3 regions of the Spirillospora sp. NPDC029432 genome follow, and region 3 is predicted to be linked to each of the others. Evidence: riboswitches for the same ligand, from Rfam matches in the RefSeq annotation. Region 3 holds a riboswitch; each other region holds the start of a gene.
The links. Region 3 has a riboswitch for thiamine pyrophosphate ahead of AB0881_RS19725 (cytosine permease). Riboswitches for the same ligand answer to the same signal wherever they lie in the genome.
Positions count from the first base shown of each region.

Region 1: it holds a riboswitch for thiamine pyrophosphate, as region 3 does, so the genes downstream of both, thiO (glycine oxidase ThiO) here and AB0881_RS19725 (cytosine permease) in region 3, are expected to answer to the same signal.
Region 2: it holds a riboswitch for thiamine pyrophosphate, as region 3 does, so the genes downstream of both, thiC (phosphomethylpyrimidine synthase ThiC) here and AB0881_RS19725 (cytosine permease) in region 3, are expected to answer to the same signal.

Region 1 is NZ_JBEZWH010000114.1:8,563-13,083, reverse strand. It holds gene thiE (thiamine phosphate synthase) at 1-92, opposite strand, end outside; gene AB0881_RS40350 (Rv2175c family DNA-binding protein) at 272-655, opposite strand; gene AB0881_RS40345 (FAD-dependent oxidoreductase) at 693-1,904, opposite strand; TPP riboswitch at 2,002-2,115, shown strand; gene thiO (glycine oxidase ThiO) at 2,106-3,227, shown strand; gene thiS (sulfur carrier protein ThiS) at 3,224-3,436, shown strand; gene AB0881_RS40330 (thiazole synthase) at 3,439-4,275, shown strand; gene AB0881_RS40325 (DMT family transporter) at 4,387-4,521, shown strand, end outside.
Region 2 is NZ_JBEZWH010000124.1:952-5,472, reverse strand. It holds gene AB0881_RS40900 (NUDIX hydrolase) at 1-32, shown strand, start outside; gene AB0881_RS40895 (histidine kinase) at 11-1,162, opposite strand; gene AB0881_RS40890 (RNA-guided endonuclease TnpB family protein) at 1,318-2,541, opposite strand; TPP riboswitch at 2,648-2,759, shown strand; gene thiC (phosphomethylpyrimidine synthase ThiC) at 2,760-4,521, shown strand, end outside.
Region 3 is NZ_JBEZWH010000023.1:8,775-13,295, forward strand. It holds gene AB0881_RS19720 (PAS domain-containing protein) at 1-502, opposite strand, end outside; gene AB0881_RS19725 (cytosine permease) at 626-2,014, opposite strand; TPP riboswitch at 2,008-2,126, opposite strand; gene AB0881_RS19730 (rhodanese-like domain-containing protein) at 2,146-2,478, opposite strand; gene AB0881_RS19735 (SSI family serine proteinase inhibitor) at 2,570-2,983, shown strand; gene AB0881_RS19740 (DNA-formamidopyrimidine glycosylase family protein) at 2,984-3,847, opposite strand; gene AB0881_RS19745 (DoxX family protein) at 3,993-4,340, shown strand; gene AB0881_RS19750 (MerR family transcriptional regulator) at 4,351-4,521, opposite strand, start outside.

The DNA of each region.
Region 1 (4,521 bases), on a different contig from region 3:
CGCTCGCGCGCGTCCGTGCAGAGGTAGAGACGGGCCCGGTCGAGCCGGGCGCGCAGGGCCACGGCCCGGTCGGAGAGCAGGTGCCTGGACACGGTGGGGGCGGGTTCCTTCCTGGCGTGCCGATCGCGGGACCGCGCGCGGCGGATCGCCGCCGCGGGCGGTCCCGCAATCCTGTCACGTGTGTTCGGCCGGGCTTTCCAGAGGGTCCGCCGGTATCAGCGCGTCCCCTGGCGGCGGCCCCCCAGACCCCCGGGCCACCGCCGAGAACCGGTCAGAACGCCAGTGCCTGGGCGCGCCGCCGGACCTCCGTCCCGCGGTTCTCGCTGAGCGCCTGGACGGGCGTCCCCGGCAGCGTGTCGTCGGCCGTGAACAGCCACCGAAGGGTCTCGACATCGTCGAAACCCGCGTCCGACAGCAGCGTGAGCGTGCCGGAGAGGCCCTTGATGACCTGCCCGTCCTGGATGAAGGCGGCGGGCACCATCGGCTTCCCCTCGCGGCGGACCGACAGCAGCTTGCGCTCGCTGAGGAGCTGCTTGATCCGGCCGGGCTTGATACCGAGCCGCGCGGTCGCCTCCTGGAGGGAGAGCCACTCCCCGGCGAGGGCGTCGGTGTGGGGGTCGAGAGCGCTTTCTACGGTTGCGTGCAGTTGCGTCACGCCCCCTTGCTACCACGCCCCCACGACACTCAAACCCTCACGGCCGGGCGGCGTCCCGTACCGGCACCGACGGGTCGGCCAGAGCCGCGGCGTCGACGGGGGTGCGGTTCGCGATGAGCCGCTTGGCCTGGACCATGTCGCGCGGCGTCCCGACGGTGAGGATCGCCTCCAGGCGGTCGCCGGTGAGCCAGCAGACGGCCCATTTGGCGCCCGCCGGGTCGCCACGGCGCACCATGCGCTCGGCGACCGGATGGTGCCCGACGTACTGCACCATCCGCCCGAACTGCTCGGACCAGAAGTACGGGACGGCGTCGTACGCCGCGTCCTCGCCGAGGAGCGTCCCGGCGGCCACGGCGGGGGCGTTCAGCGCGGTGTCCCAGTGCTCGACGAGCAGCCGGCGCCCGAACCGGGCGGACCACCAGGCGGCGCAGTCGCCGACCGCGACCACGTCCCGCCGGTACGGGCCGTCCTCGCCGCCGGTGGAGACGCGGAACGAGGCGTCGGTCACGACCCCGCGGTCGACCAGGACGCCGGAGCCGTCCAGCCACCCGAGGTCGGGCCGGACGCCGACGCCCACCACGACCTCGTCGGCGTCGATCCGCTCGCCGCCGGCCAGCAGCAGGCCGCCGGGCTCGATCTCCGCGACCTTGACGCCGGTGCGCAGCTCGACGCCCGCCTCGGCGTACCAGGGGGCGGTCAGCGCGCCGACCTCGGCGCCGATCGCGTTGGCCAGCGGGGCGTCGGCGGCCTCGACGACCGTCACCGCGCAGCCCTTCTTCGCGGCCGCGGTGGCGACCTCGGCGCCGATCCAGCCGGCTCCGACGATCACCACCCGGGCGCCCGCGGTGAGCCGGGCGCGCAGCGCGCGGGCGTCGTCGATGGTCCGGACGACGTGCTGCGGGCCGTCGCCGGGCAGCGTGACCGGGGTGGCGCCGGTGGCGATGACGAGCCCGTCGAAGTCCAGGTCGCCGGCCGTGGTGGCGACCGTGCCGCCGCCGCCCGGCGCGAGCCGCAGGCCGGTGGCGCGCTCGCCGAGCAGCAGCCGCGCGCGCAGGGCGTCCCAGTCGGCGTCGACCGTCGTGTCGTCGCTCTCCCCCGCGAGCACGGCCTTCGACAGCGGCGGCCGGTCGTACGGCCGGTGCCGCTCGGCCGACAGCAGGGTCAGCTCGCCCTCGTACCCCTTGCCGCGCAGGGCCTCGACGGCGCGCACGCCGCCCAGCCCGCCGCCCACAACGATCACGCTCTCCATGGCCGTCCACCCTAGTCGGCGGGCCCGGACGGCTGCCAGACAGCTGTCCAGACGGGTGACCAATATCATCCCGGTCGCGGGCGGACGTATGGTGGGGGGGAACGAGCGCGGGAGCCCGGTCCGACCGGGCTGAGAGGGCGGCTGACCGGGCCGCCGACCGCTGGAACCTGATCCGGATCATGCCGGCGAAGGGAGCGTGGATTGGACATCGCCATCATCGGCGCGGGCGTCGTCGGGCTGGCCACCGCGTGGCGCACGGCCGCCCGCGGCGCCGCCGTCACCCTGGTCGACCCGGCCCCCGCGAGCGGGGCCTCCGCCGTCGCGGCGGGCATGCTGACCCCCGTCAGCGAGCTGACCTACGGCGAGGAGCCGCTGCTGCGCCTCGGGCTCGCCTCGCGCGACCGCTACGGCGCGTTCGTCGCCGAGCTGGAGGAGCTCACGGGGCTCGGCACCGGCTACCGCACCGACGGCATCATCGAGGTCGCGTTCGACTCCGACGACCTGAGGCACCTCGACGACCTGCGGCGCTTCCAGGAGTCGCTCGGCATCCCCACCGAGGCCCTGAACGGGCGCGAGTGCCGCAGGCTGGAGCCGATGCTGGCGCCCGGCGTCCGCGGCGGCCTGCTCGCCCCCGAGGACGGCTCGATCGACCCCCGGCGGCTGGCGCCGGCGCTGCTGGCCGCCGCCGAGAAGCACGGCGTGCGGCTCGTCCGGCGCAAGGCCGCCGCGCTGATCGTGGAGAACGACGCCGCGGCGGGCGTGCGGCTCGACGACGGGTCCGAGGTGCGCGCGGACAAGGTGCTGCTGGCCGCCGGCCCCTGGTCGGGCGACCTGGAGGGGCTGCCGCCCGGGACCGTTCCACCGGTGCGTCCCGTCAAGGGCCAGGTGATCCGGCTCCGCACCCGCGTGCCGTTCCTGCGGCGCGCCACCCGGGGGCTGGTGAAGGGCTCGTCGGTCTACCTCGTGCCGCGCGCCGACGGCGAGATCGTCCTCGGCGCCACCCAGGAGGAGATGGGCTTCGACACCCGCGTCACCGCCGGCGGGCTGTGGGAGCTGCTGCGCGACGCCCGCGAGCTGCTGCCCGGCCTCACCGAGCTGGAGTTCGCCGAGGTGTCGGCGGGGCTGCGGCCCGGCTCGCCCGACAACGCCCCGGTGATGGGCCCCACCGCGCTGCCCGGCCTCGTCCTCGGGACGGGCCACTTCCGCAACGGCATCCTGCTCACCCCCGTGAGCGGCGACATCCTGGCCGAGGTGCTGCTGGACGGCACCGTGCCGGAGGTCGGCCGCCCCTTCACCCCCGACCGGCTGACGGAGACGGCATGAAGATCATCATCAACGGCGAGGCGCGCGAGGTGCCCGCCGGGACCAGCGTGGCGGCCGCGGTCAGCGGCTACACCGGCCGGTCCGGCCCGGCCGAGGCCGGGCTCGCGGCCGCGCTGAACGACGAGGTCGTCCGGCGCTCGCAGTGGGAGGCGACGACGCTGAAGGAGGCGGATCGGCTCGAGGTGCTGACCGCCGTGCAGGGAGGTTGAACATGAACGGCACCGACGGCGCCCCCGGCACCGCGCACGGCACGGGCGGCGCGGGCAGCGCGGACGGCGCGGCGGACGGCCCGCTGGTCATCGCGGGCGAGGAGGTCGGCTCCCGGCTGATCATGGGGACCGGCGGGGCGCCCAGCATGAGCGTGCTGCGCGCGGCCCTGACCGCGTCCGGCACCGCGCTCACCACGGTCGCGATGCGGCGGGTCGACCCGTCGGCGCGCGGCTCGGTGCTGGACGTGCTGCGCGAGTGCGGCATCCGGGTGCTGCCCAACACCGCCGGCTGCTTCACCGCGGGCGAGGCGGTGCTCACCGCCAAGCTGGCCCGCGAGGCGCTCGGCACGGACTGGGTGAAGCTGGAGGTCATCGCCGACGAGCACACCCTGCTCCCGGACCCGATCGAGCTGGTCGAGGCGGCCGAGCAGCTGGTGGACGACGGCTTCACCGTCCTCCCGTACACCAACGACGACCCGGTGCTGGCGCGCCGCCTGGAGCAGGCGGGCTGCGCGGCCGTCATGCCGCTCGGCTCCCCCATCGGCTCCGGCCTGGGCATCCGCAACCCGCACAACATCGAGCTGATCGTCGAGCGGGCGGGCGTCCCGGTCATCCTGGACGCCGGCCTCGGCACGGCCAGCGACGCCGCGCTGGCGATGGAGCTGGGCTGCGACGCCGTGCTGCTGGCGACCGCCGTGACGCGCGCGCAGTCGCCGGCCCGGATGGCGGCGGCGATGCGGCACGCGGTGGAGGCCGGGCGGCTGGCGCGGCTGGCCGGGCGCATCCCGCGGCGCAAGTACGCGCAGGCGTCCTCGCCCTGGGAGGGCCTCAGCGGCTGATCGTTAAGCGACGCTACAGAGAGGGCTGTAGCAATATTCGCTGGACCTGAAACGCGACCGCGGGTGATCGTTCGGTGTCGGTCGAAACATCCCGTACCTAAGGTTCAGCGCATGCGAAAGCCAGAAGAGGCCGTACCGGCCGATCCCGGACGGCGCGCGCGGCGGCTCGCCGTGGCCGCCGCCACCGTCACGGTCGTCCTGTGGTCGTCGGCGTTCGTGTCCATCCGCAGCGCGGGCGAGGACTAC
Region 2 (4,521 bases), on a different contig from region 3:
CGGCCCTCCTCTACCTGGCGTCCGCCCGCTGACCCGCGCCCAGCGGCAGCACGGCGGTCACCGTGAACCCGCCGTCCGGGCCCGGCCCCGCCTCGGCCGTCCCGCCGACGCTGCGGGCACGCTCGGCCATCCCCACGATCCCGAACCCGCCGCCGGCCGCGCCCGCCGCGCCGCGGCCGTTATCGGCCACCGTGATCCGCAGGTCGCCGTCCGCCCGCACCAGCGACACCTCGACGGCCGTCGCGCGGGCGTGCTTGACCACGTTGGTCAGCGCCTCCTGGACGATCCGGTACGCCACGATCCCGGCCTCGGGCGACTCGCGGCCCTCGCCACGTTCGGCGAGCACCGCGTCCAGCCCGGCCGCCCGCGCGGCCTCCACCAGCTCCGCGATCCCCGCCGCGCCCGGCGGCACCGCGCGCGGCCCCGGCTCCGTCTCCCGCAGCACCTGGAGCGTCGCCCGCAGCTCGGTGCGGGCGTCGCGGCAGGTGGCGGCAATGCCGTCCAGCGTGTCCGCCAGCCCGGCCCGGTCCACCGGCCCGTCCCGCTTCACCAGGTGCGCGGCCGCGCCCGCCTGCACGCCGATGACCGTGATGCTGTGCGCGAGCAGGTCGTGCAGGTCCCGCGCGATCCGCAGCCGCTCCTCGGCGACCCGGCGGCGGGCCTCCTCCTCGCGCGTCCGCTCGGCCCGCTCCGCCCGGTCGGTGATCGCCGCCACCCGCGCCCTGTGGACCCGCCAGCCCTGCACGCCGACGACCACCGCGACGATCGCCTCGACCACGCCGACCTGTTCCAGCCCGGTCCGCCCGCTCGCCCCCATCGCGAAGATCACCGCGCAGGCGGCCAGCAGCGCCGCCGTGCCGAGCAGGACCGTCAGCACCCGCCGCCCGAGGACCGCGAACGTGAACAGCGCGAAGACCTCGGCCGGGGCCACCGCGTGATGCTGGTACTGGAGCAGGTGGAACGGCAGCGCCAGCGCCACCACCAGCGCCAGCGCGACCCCCGGCCGGCGCCGCCGCCACGCCAGCGGCACGTGCGCCGCCACGAGCATCATCGCCCCGGCCGGATCCAGCGGCCGCACTCCCGGCCACTCCGCCGCCGCTCCCACGGCGACCGCCGCCAGCCCCGCGGCGGCCAGGGCGTCCACCCCGCGACCCCTGATCATCACCCGCCCAAGTCTGCCGCAGCCCCCGCCCGCCCCGCAGGCACCCCCTCCTCCGGCACCTCCACGATCGGCACGCCGGTCTCCCGAGCCGGTACCCCTTTCACCCGTTCCGGGGCATGGCGAGCGCGAACCCTCCCCGGGCTCCGCGACCTCCTCTACACGGCGTCCAGTGCTGGAACCTGACCGGTTGACGTCCTCACTCGTGAGGTTTCTGTTTCAAGGGCAGGACCACCGCGTACCGCGATCCGGCCTCCACAGACGTTTAGCCTGTCCGCCCGCCCGGCGGCCAGGATGTTCAGTGCGGCGTTGTGGTCACGATCGTGCTCGGCCCCGCATGCGACGCAGGTCCAACTGCGCACGCTGAGAGGCTTGGGCCCGTCCTTCACCCCGCATGCGGAGCAGACCTGGCTGGTCGGCTCGAAGCGGCCGATCTTGGCCATATATCGGCCCGCCCGTTCCGCCTTGTACTCCAGCATCGCCACGAACGTCGCCCATCCCGCATCGTGCACACTCTTGCTCAATCGTCCCCGGGCGAGACCCTTCACCGCCAAGTTCTCCACATAGACCGCTTGGTTGTCGCGGACGATTCCGGTGGAGAGCTTGTGGAGGAAATCCCGGCGTGCATCCGCCACCTTCGCATGCCGCCGGGCGAGTCGTCGCTCTGCCTTCGCCCGGTTGTTCGAACCTTCTTGACGTCGAGCCACCACGCGCTGGGCACTTTGAAGCCTCTTCTCAGCGCGACGCAGATATTGGGGCGATGCCACCTTGTGCCCGGTGGAGAGAACGGCGAAGCTCGTGAGACCGAGGTCGATCCCCACCTCGTCGGTACGCATAGGCAGCGGAGACGTCTCCACATCCACGACGAATGACGCAAAATAGCGTCCCGCGGAGTCCTTGATGATCGTCACCGAGGTCGGTTCGGACGTCAGCGGCCGGGACCAGCGGACAGATATTTCGCCGATCCTCGCTGCGTACAAACGCCCGTTCGAACGCAGGCGGAAGCCGGCACGGGTGAGGCGTATCGCTTGTCGGGCGCTCTTTCGCGATCGAGGTTTGGGCGGCTCCACCTTGGGTCCCCGGCGATGGCCTGTGATGGATTCGAAGAAATTGCGGTATGCCGCGTTCAGATCGGCAAGCGCCTGCTGGAGGGCGACCGCCGACACCTCCGCCAGCCATGCTCGCGCAGGGGACTTCTTCGCCTGAGTGATGACCTGCCTGGACAGAGCCGCGTCCGAGATGTAGGGCAGACCGGCCTCGTACGCGGCATTGCGAAGAGCAAGACCATCATTGAACACGACCCGCGCACAACCGAAGGCCCGCGCCAAGGCCCGTCGCTGAGCACATGTCGGGTAGATCCGGTAGTTATATCTGAGCCGCACATGGCGAACATACATTCGAATCATGATCACTGTCCGCGAAACCTAAAAACTCTGCGTAGCCGATCGCGTGCACGGGGGCCCGATGGCACGGAGTGCTATGTTGATCACGACGTGACGCGGGGGCCCGGCGAACCGGGCTGAGATAGCGGCTGGACGGCCGCTGACCGCCAGAACCTGCTCCGGGTTATGCCGGCGAAGGGAGTGAACGGGTGACTGACATGCGCACCCCCACCGTTTCTCGCAAGACCTACCTGCAGGGCTCCGCGCCCGATGTGCGGGTGCCGATGCGGGAGGTGACGCTGACGGACGGCGGCGCCGTGGTGCTGTACGACACGTCCGGGCCGTACACCGATCCCGCCTACGAGGCGGACGTGCGGCGGGGGCTGCCGCCGCTGCGCGGGGCGTGGATCGCCGGGCGCGGGGACACCGAGGAGTACGACGGCCGCGCGGTGCGGCCGGAGGACGACGGGCGCGATGGGCGCGGCGGGCGCGATGGGCGCGGCGGGCGCGGGGCGGCCGATCCGATGCGGGAGCGGGCGGCGTTCGCGGAGCGCCGTCCGCGCCGGGCCACCGGGGAGGCGGTGACGCAGCGGGCGTACGCCCGGCGCGGGGAGATCACTCCGGAGATGGAGTTCGCGGCGCTGCGCGAGGGCGTGGAGCCGGAGTTCGTGCGGGCCGAGCTGGCCGCCGGGCGGGCGGTGCTGCCGGCGAACGTGAACCATCCCGAGATCGAGCCGATGGTCATCGGGCGCAACTTCCTGGTGAAGGTCAACGCGAACATCGGGAACAGCGCGGTGGCCTCGTCGATCGAGGACGAGGTGGAGAAGATGACGTGGGCGACCCGGTGGGGCGCCGACACGATCATGGATCTGTCGACCGGGCGGGACATCCACACGACGCGGGAGTGGATCCTGCGGAACTCGCCCGTCCCGGTCGGGACCGTCCCGCTGTATCAGGCGGTGGAGAAGGTCGGCGGGGACCCGGCGGAGCTGACGTACGAGATCTTCCGCGACACCGTGGTGGAGCAGGCCGAGCAGGGCGTGGACTACATGACCGTGCACGCCGGGGTGCTGCTGCGGTACGTGCCGCTGACGGCGCGCCGCAAGACCGGGATCGTGTCGCGGGGCGGGTCGATCATGGCCGCGTGGTGCCTGGCCCACCACGAGGAGAACTTCCTCTACACGCACTTCCGGGAGCTGTGCGAGATCTTCGCCGCGTACGACGTCACGTGGTCGCTCGGCGACGGGCTGCGGCCGGGGTCGATCGCCGACGCCAACGACGAGGCGCAGTTCGCGGAGTTGCGCACGCAGGGCGAGCTGACGCGGATCGCGGCGGAGTACGGCAACCAGGTGATGAACGAGGGCCCCGGCCACGTCCCGATGCACAAGATCAAGGAGAACGTGGACCTGCAGCAGGAGCTGTGCGACGGGGCGCCGTTCTACACGCTCGGGCCGCTGACCACCGACATCGCGCCGGGGTACGACCACATCACCTCGGCGATCGGCGCCGCGATGATCGGCTGGCACGGCACCGCGATGCTCTGCTATGTCACGCCGAAGGAGCATCTGGGGCTGCCGGACCGCGAGGACGTGAAGGCGGGCATGATCGCGTACAAGATCGCCGCGCATGCCGCCGACCTGGCCAAGGGGCATCCGGGGGCGCAGGCGTGGGACGACGCGCTGTCGGACGCGCGGTTCGAGTTCCGCTGGGAGGACCAGTTCAACCTGGCGCTGGACCCGGACACGGCGCGCTCGTTCCATGACGAGACGCTGCCGGCCGCGCCGGCCAAGACCGCGCACTTCTGCTCGATGTGCGGGCCGCACTTCTGCGCGATGAAGATCACGCAGGATGTGCGCCGCTACGCCGCCGAGCGCGGGCTGCCGGACGAGGCGGCGCTGGACGCGGGGATGCGCGACAAGGCGGCCGAGTTCACCGGCTCGGGCGGCCGGATCTACCTTCCGGTGGCCGGTTCCGGCGACT
Region 3 (4,521 bases):
TCAGCTCGATCAGCGCGGCGGTGATCCGGTCGAGCACGACGCCCAGGTCGAGCTCGGCGTTCAGGTCGGCGACGATGTCGTTCAGGCGGCGCACCAGCCGGGCCCGCTCGGCCATGTGGTGCTGCGCGACCTCGTCCTCCTCGACCGGGTGGTAGACCCCGACCCAGCCGAGCGGCTCGCCGTCGCGCGACTGGAGCAGGCTGTTGTCGATCCGCACGTCGATCAGCCGCCCGTCGCGGTGGAACCGGCGGGTGGCGATCGAGATCTGGCCGCCCTCGCCGGTGCGCCGGGTCAGCAGCCGCTCCTGGACGGCGTTGTGCTCGGCCTTGAGCTCGTCCGGAACGATCGGCAGCACCCGCCCGAGCAGCTCGTCGGCGCGCCAGCCGAACATCCGCTCGGCCGCCGGGTTCCACACCGTGACCCGCAGACCGTCGTCGACGGCCACGATCGCGTCCGCGGCGCATTCGATGACGGCACGGGCGATCGGGTCGTGAACGTCCATCCGCACGCCTGTCATCGTGCCACCGAGCCCTGGGCCGCCGCCGGGCAACCACCGTGGAAAAGTTCCCACGATAGGGGTCCCTTTACCGGAAGAACACCACGTCAGCGCCAGGAAACCGGCGTGTCACCCCGCGTCACGCGGCGAACGGCGGCCGGCGCCGAGCCGTCCGATCGCCACCGCGGCCAGCCCGGCGATCAGGAACGACAGCAGCGAGGCGCTCATCCAGCCCTGCGGGGTGAAGCCGATCAGGCCCTGCACGTCCCGCCAGAACGCCGCCCACCGGCTCACCGCGCCCGGGTAGATCAGCTGGTACGCGACGAACCCGACCGCCCAGGCGGCGATCATGCCCCAGCGGGCGGGGGCCCGGCGGGAGACGTCCCAGCCGAGCCCGGACACGTCCGCCCTGCCGATCGCGGCCCGCCAGCGGCCCCGGCCGAGGAAGAAGTCGGCGGCCAGCACGCCCAGCATCGGCACGAACACCGACCCGATCAGCGACAGGAACGCGGCGTAGTCCCCGATGTCCAGCAGCAGCGCCAGCCCGGTGATCCCGGCGCCGAGCGCGACCGTCAGGACCCTGCGGTCGGCGCGCGGCACGAGGTTCTGGATCGAGACGGCGGTGGAGTAGACGTTCGCGAACGACTGGTCCGCCTCCCGCAGCACGAACACCGCGAAGAACAGCACCCCGAGCGTCACGCCCAGGAACGGGTCGAACACCTTCCCGGAATCGCCCGCGACCAGGGCCAGCGCCAGCAGCCCCAGCACGTACGCGATGATCTGCGTCACCGAGTAGCCGACGGCCGCGGCCCCGAAGGCGCCCTTGGCGGAGCGCGCGTGCCGCGTGTAGTCGGCCGCCACCGGCACCCACGAGATCGACACCGCGAGCGCCGCGTCCGCGCCGATCCAGAACCCGCCCCAGGAGCCCTCGGTCAGGTCGGGCAGCGGCTCGCGCAGCAGCTGGACGTAGAAGTAGACCAGCGCGATCATCACGGCGGCCGTCACGTACCGGCGCAGCATCCGCACCGAGCCCAGCGGCCAGATCGTCAGCGCGGTCGTCAGCGCCCCGGCGGCGACCACGTACGCCCAGCGCGGGATCCCGTCCCACAGCGCGGTCGCCGCGTCCGCGATCACGATCAGCTCGAACGTGCCCCAGCCGATCAGCTGCGCGATGTTGAGGACGGTCGGCACGTACGACAGCCGCGCCCCGAACAGCCCGCGCAGCAGCACCATCGCCGGCTGCCCCGTCCGCGCGCCGGGCGCCGCCGCCAGGCCGAGCATCAGCCCGCCGAGCGCGGTCCCGACCGCCATGGCCACGATCCCGGCCATGATCGAGAGCGTCGGCGTCCCGTTCTCGTCGGGGGCGAGCACGGTGTACGCGCCGGAGAAGGCGAAGAGGCTGACCCCGAGGTTGGCCCAGAAGGCGCTCTGGTCCCAGAAGCCCAGCACCTTCGGCGCCGGTTCGAGAAGCGTGAACGGGACCTCTTCACGAGGGCGTGACTGGACATCGGACGTCACGGGACGCACACTCCCTACGCCGGCATTACCCGGACAGGTTCATGCGGTCGGCGGCGCCGCGTTCAAGCCGCCCTCTCAGCCCGGCATGGCCCGAGCTCCCGCGGTCAATCGGTCAAAACCGATCATAACCCTCAGGCGACGTAGGGTTCGGTCCCCGTGTCGGTCTCCATCGGGCGGCCGCTCTCCACCCAGCGCTTCATGCCCCCGTCGACGTTCTTCGCCAGCCAGCCGGCCTGGTTGAGCGCCACCGTCACCTGCGCCGAGCGCACGCCCGACCGGCAGACCACGAAGACCTCCTGGTCGCGCGGGACCTCACCGGCCCGGTCGCTGAGCCGCCCCATCGGAATGTGCACCGCCCCGGGCGCGTGCCCCGCGTCCCACTCGTCCTGCTCCCGCACATCCAGCAGGTACGCGTCCTGCGGAACGTCCTTCGCGTCAACCGCCGGGACGTCGTCCCCGAAAATCATCACACCTCCATGGAACCGCGCGGACCCCGCCCGCGTCGAATCACGCATGCGGTATCGGACGCTCCTTTTCACGACGCCCGGCCTAGCCATGATCCTGTCATTGGCGGCCTGCGGCGAGGAACAGGCCCAGACCCCTTCCGCGGACAAGCCCTCCGCCACCACCTCCGTCCAGCCCTCCGGCAAGGACAGCCTGACGATCGAGGTCAAGGCCTCGGCCCAGGCGCCCGCCAAGAAATGGACCCTGACCTGCGATCCCGCGGGTGGCGACCACCCGAAGGCCGAGCAGGCCTGCACCGCCCTCGGCAAGGCCCAGGCCCCGTTCCAGCCCGTTCCGGAGAACCAGATGTGCACCAAGATCTACGGCGGTCCGGAGATCGCCACGGTCAAGGGCACCTGGAAGAACGAGCGGGTCAGCGCCAAGTTCACCCGCGACGACGGCTGCGAGCTCAACCGGTGGACCAAGGTCGCCCCGCTCTTCGGCGACGTTCCCAAGGTCCGCTGATCACTTAAGCAGCCGCGACATCCGCCGGTCCGCCAGGGGCTTGCCGCCCGTCTGGCAGGTCGGGCAATACTGCAGCGAGGAGTCGGCGAACGACACCTCCCTGATCGTGTCCCCGCACACCGGGCACGCCTGGCCCGTACGCCCGTGCACCCGCAGCCCGGACTTCTTCTCGCCCTTGAGGTCCTGCGCCGCGACGCCGCGGGCCCGCTCCACCGCGTCCGCGAGCGTGGCGCGGATCGCCTCGTACAGCTCCCCGATCTCCGCCTCGGTCAGCGATGACGCGATCTTGAACGGCGACATCCTCGCGACGTGCAGCACCTCGTCGGAGTAGGCGTTCCCGATCCCGGCGATCACCTTCTGGTCGCGCAGCAGCCCCTTGATCTGCGTCCGCCGCCCCTTGACGATCTCCGCGAGCGTCCCGGCGGTGAACGACTCCGCCAGCGGATCCGGCCCCAGCCCCGCCACCCCGGGCACCTCCTGGGGATCGCGGACGACGTAGACCGCGAGGCCCTTCTTGGTGCCCGCCTCCGTCAGGTCGAACCCGGCGCCGCCGTCCAGATGCACCCGCAGCGCCAGCGGATTCTTGCCGCCCGGCCGCGCCGGCCGCATCGGCATCTCCTCCCGCCACCGCAGCCATCCGGCCCGCGCCAGATGGATCACGAGATGCAGCCCGTCGACGTCCACGTCGAGGAACTTCCCGTACCGCTCGACCCCCGTGACGGTCAGCCCGCCCAGCGCCGTGACCGGCGGGTCGTACGTCTTCAGCGCCGAGATCGCGAGCACGTCGACCCGCGCGACCACGCTCCCGACCGCGTGCTCGCGCAGGAACCCGGCCAGCGACTCGACCTCAGGCAGTTCAGGCATGCCTCAAGTATCGGCGACGGGACCGACAGCCGAATCCCCCCAGCTCAACGCCCCTGCCAGAACTTTTTCGCGGCCGCCTGTCACACTCGTGCGCCGCGGCGGGTCGACCCGGTGAAGCACGCGAAACCGACGCGAGGAGCAGCACATGTCCACCGCCTACGTGATCGTCACCCTCCTGGCCGCCGCCATGGCCGGCTTCTCCGCCGGCTCGGTCTTCTTCCACGTCAAGTGGGTCGTGGAGCCCCTGGCCCAGTACGGCGTCCCGCGCTCCTGGTGGCCCTGGCTCGGCACCGCCAAGGCCGCCGGCGCCGCGGGCCTCGTCGCCGGGCTGTTCGTCCCGGCCATCGGCGTCGCCGCGGCGATCGGCCTGGTGCTCTACTTCACCGGGGCCGTGATCACCGTCCTGCGCGCGCGCTCGTTCGCCCACATCCCGGCGCCGCTGGTGTACGCGGCCCCCGTCATCGGCTCCCTCGCCCTGGCCATGACGGCCTGACGTGGCCGCGCTAGCCCCGCGCGCTCCAGAACGGGTCCTGCCCGTCATCGGCGAGCTGCGCCTCGTAGAGGGCCACCTTGTGCGCGACCAGGGCCGAGCACTGCCGCAGCTCCTCGATCCTGGCCTCCAGGCGCTCCTGGTGGCGGCGCAGGAGGGCGAGCCTGTCCCGGACGGTCCCGGC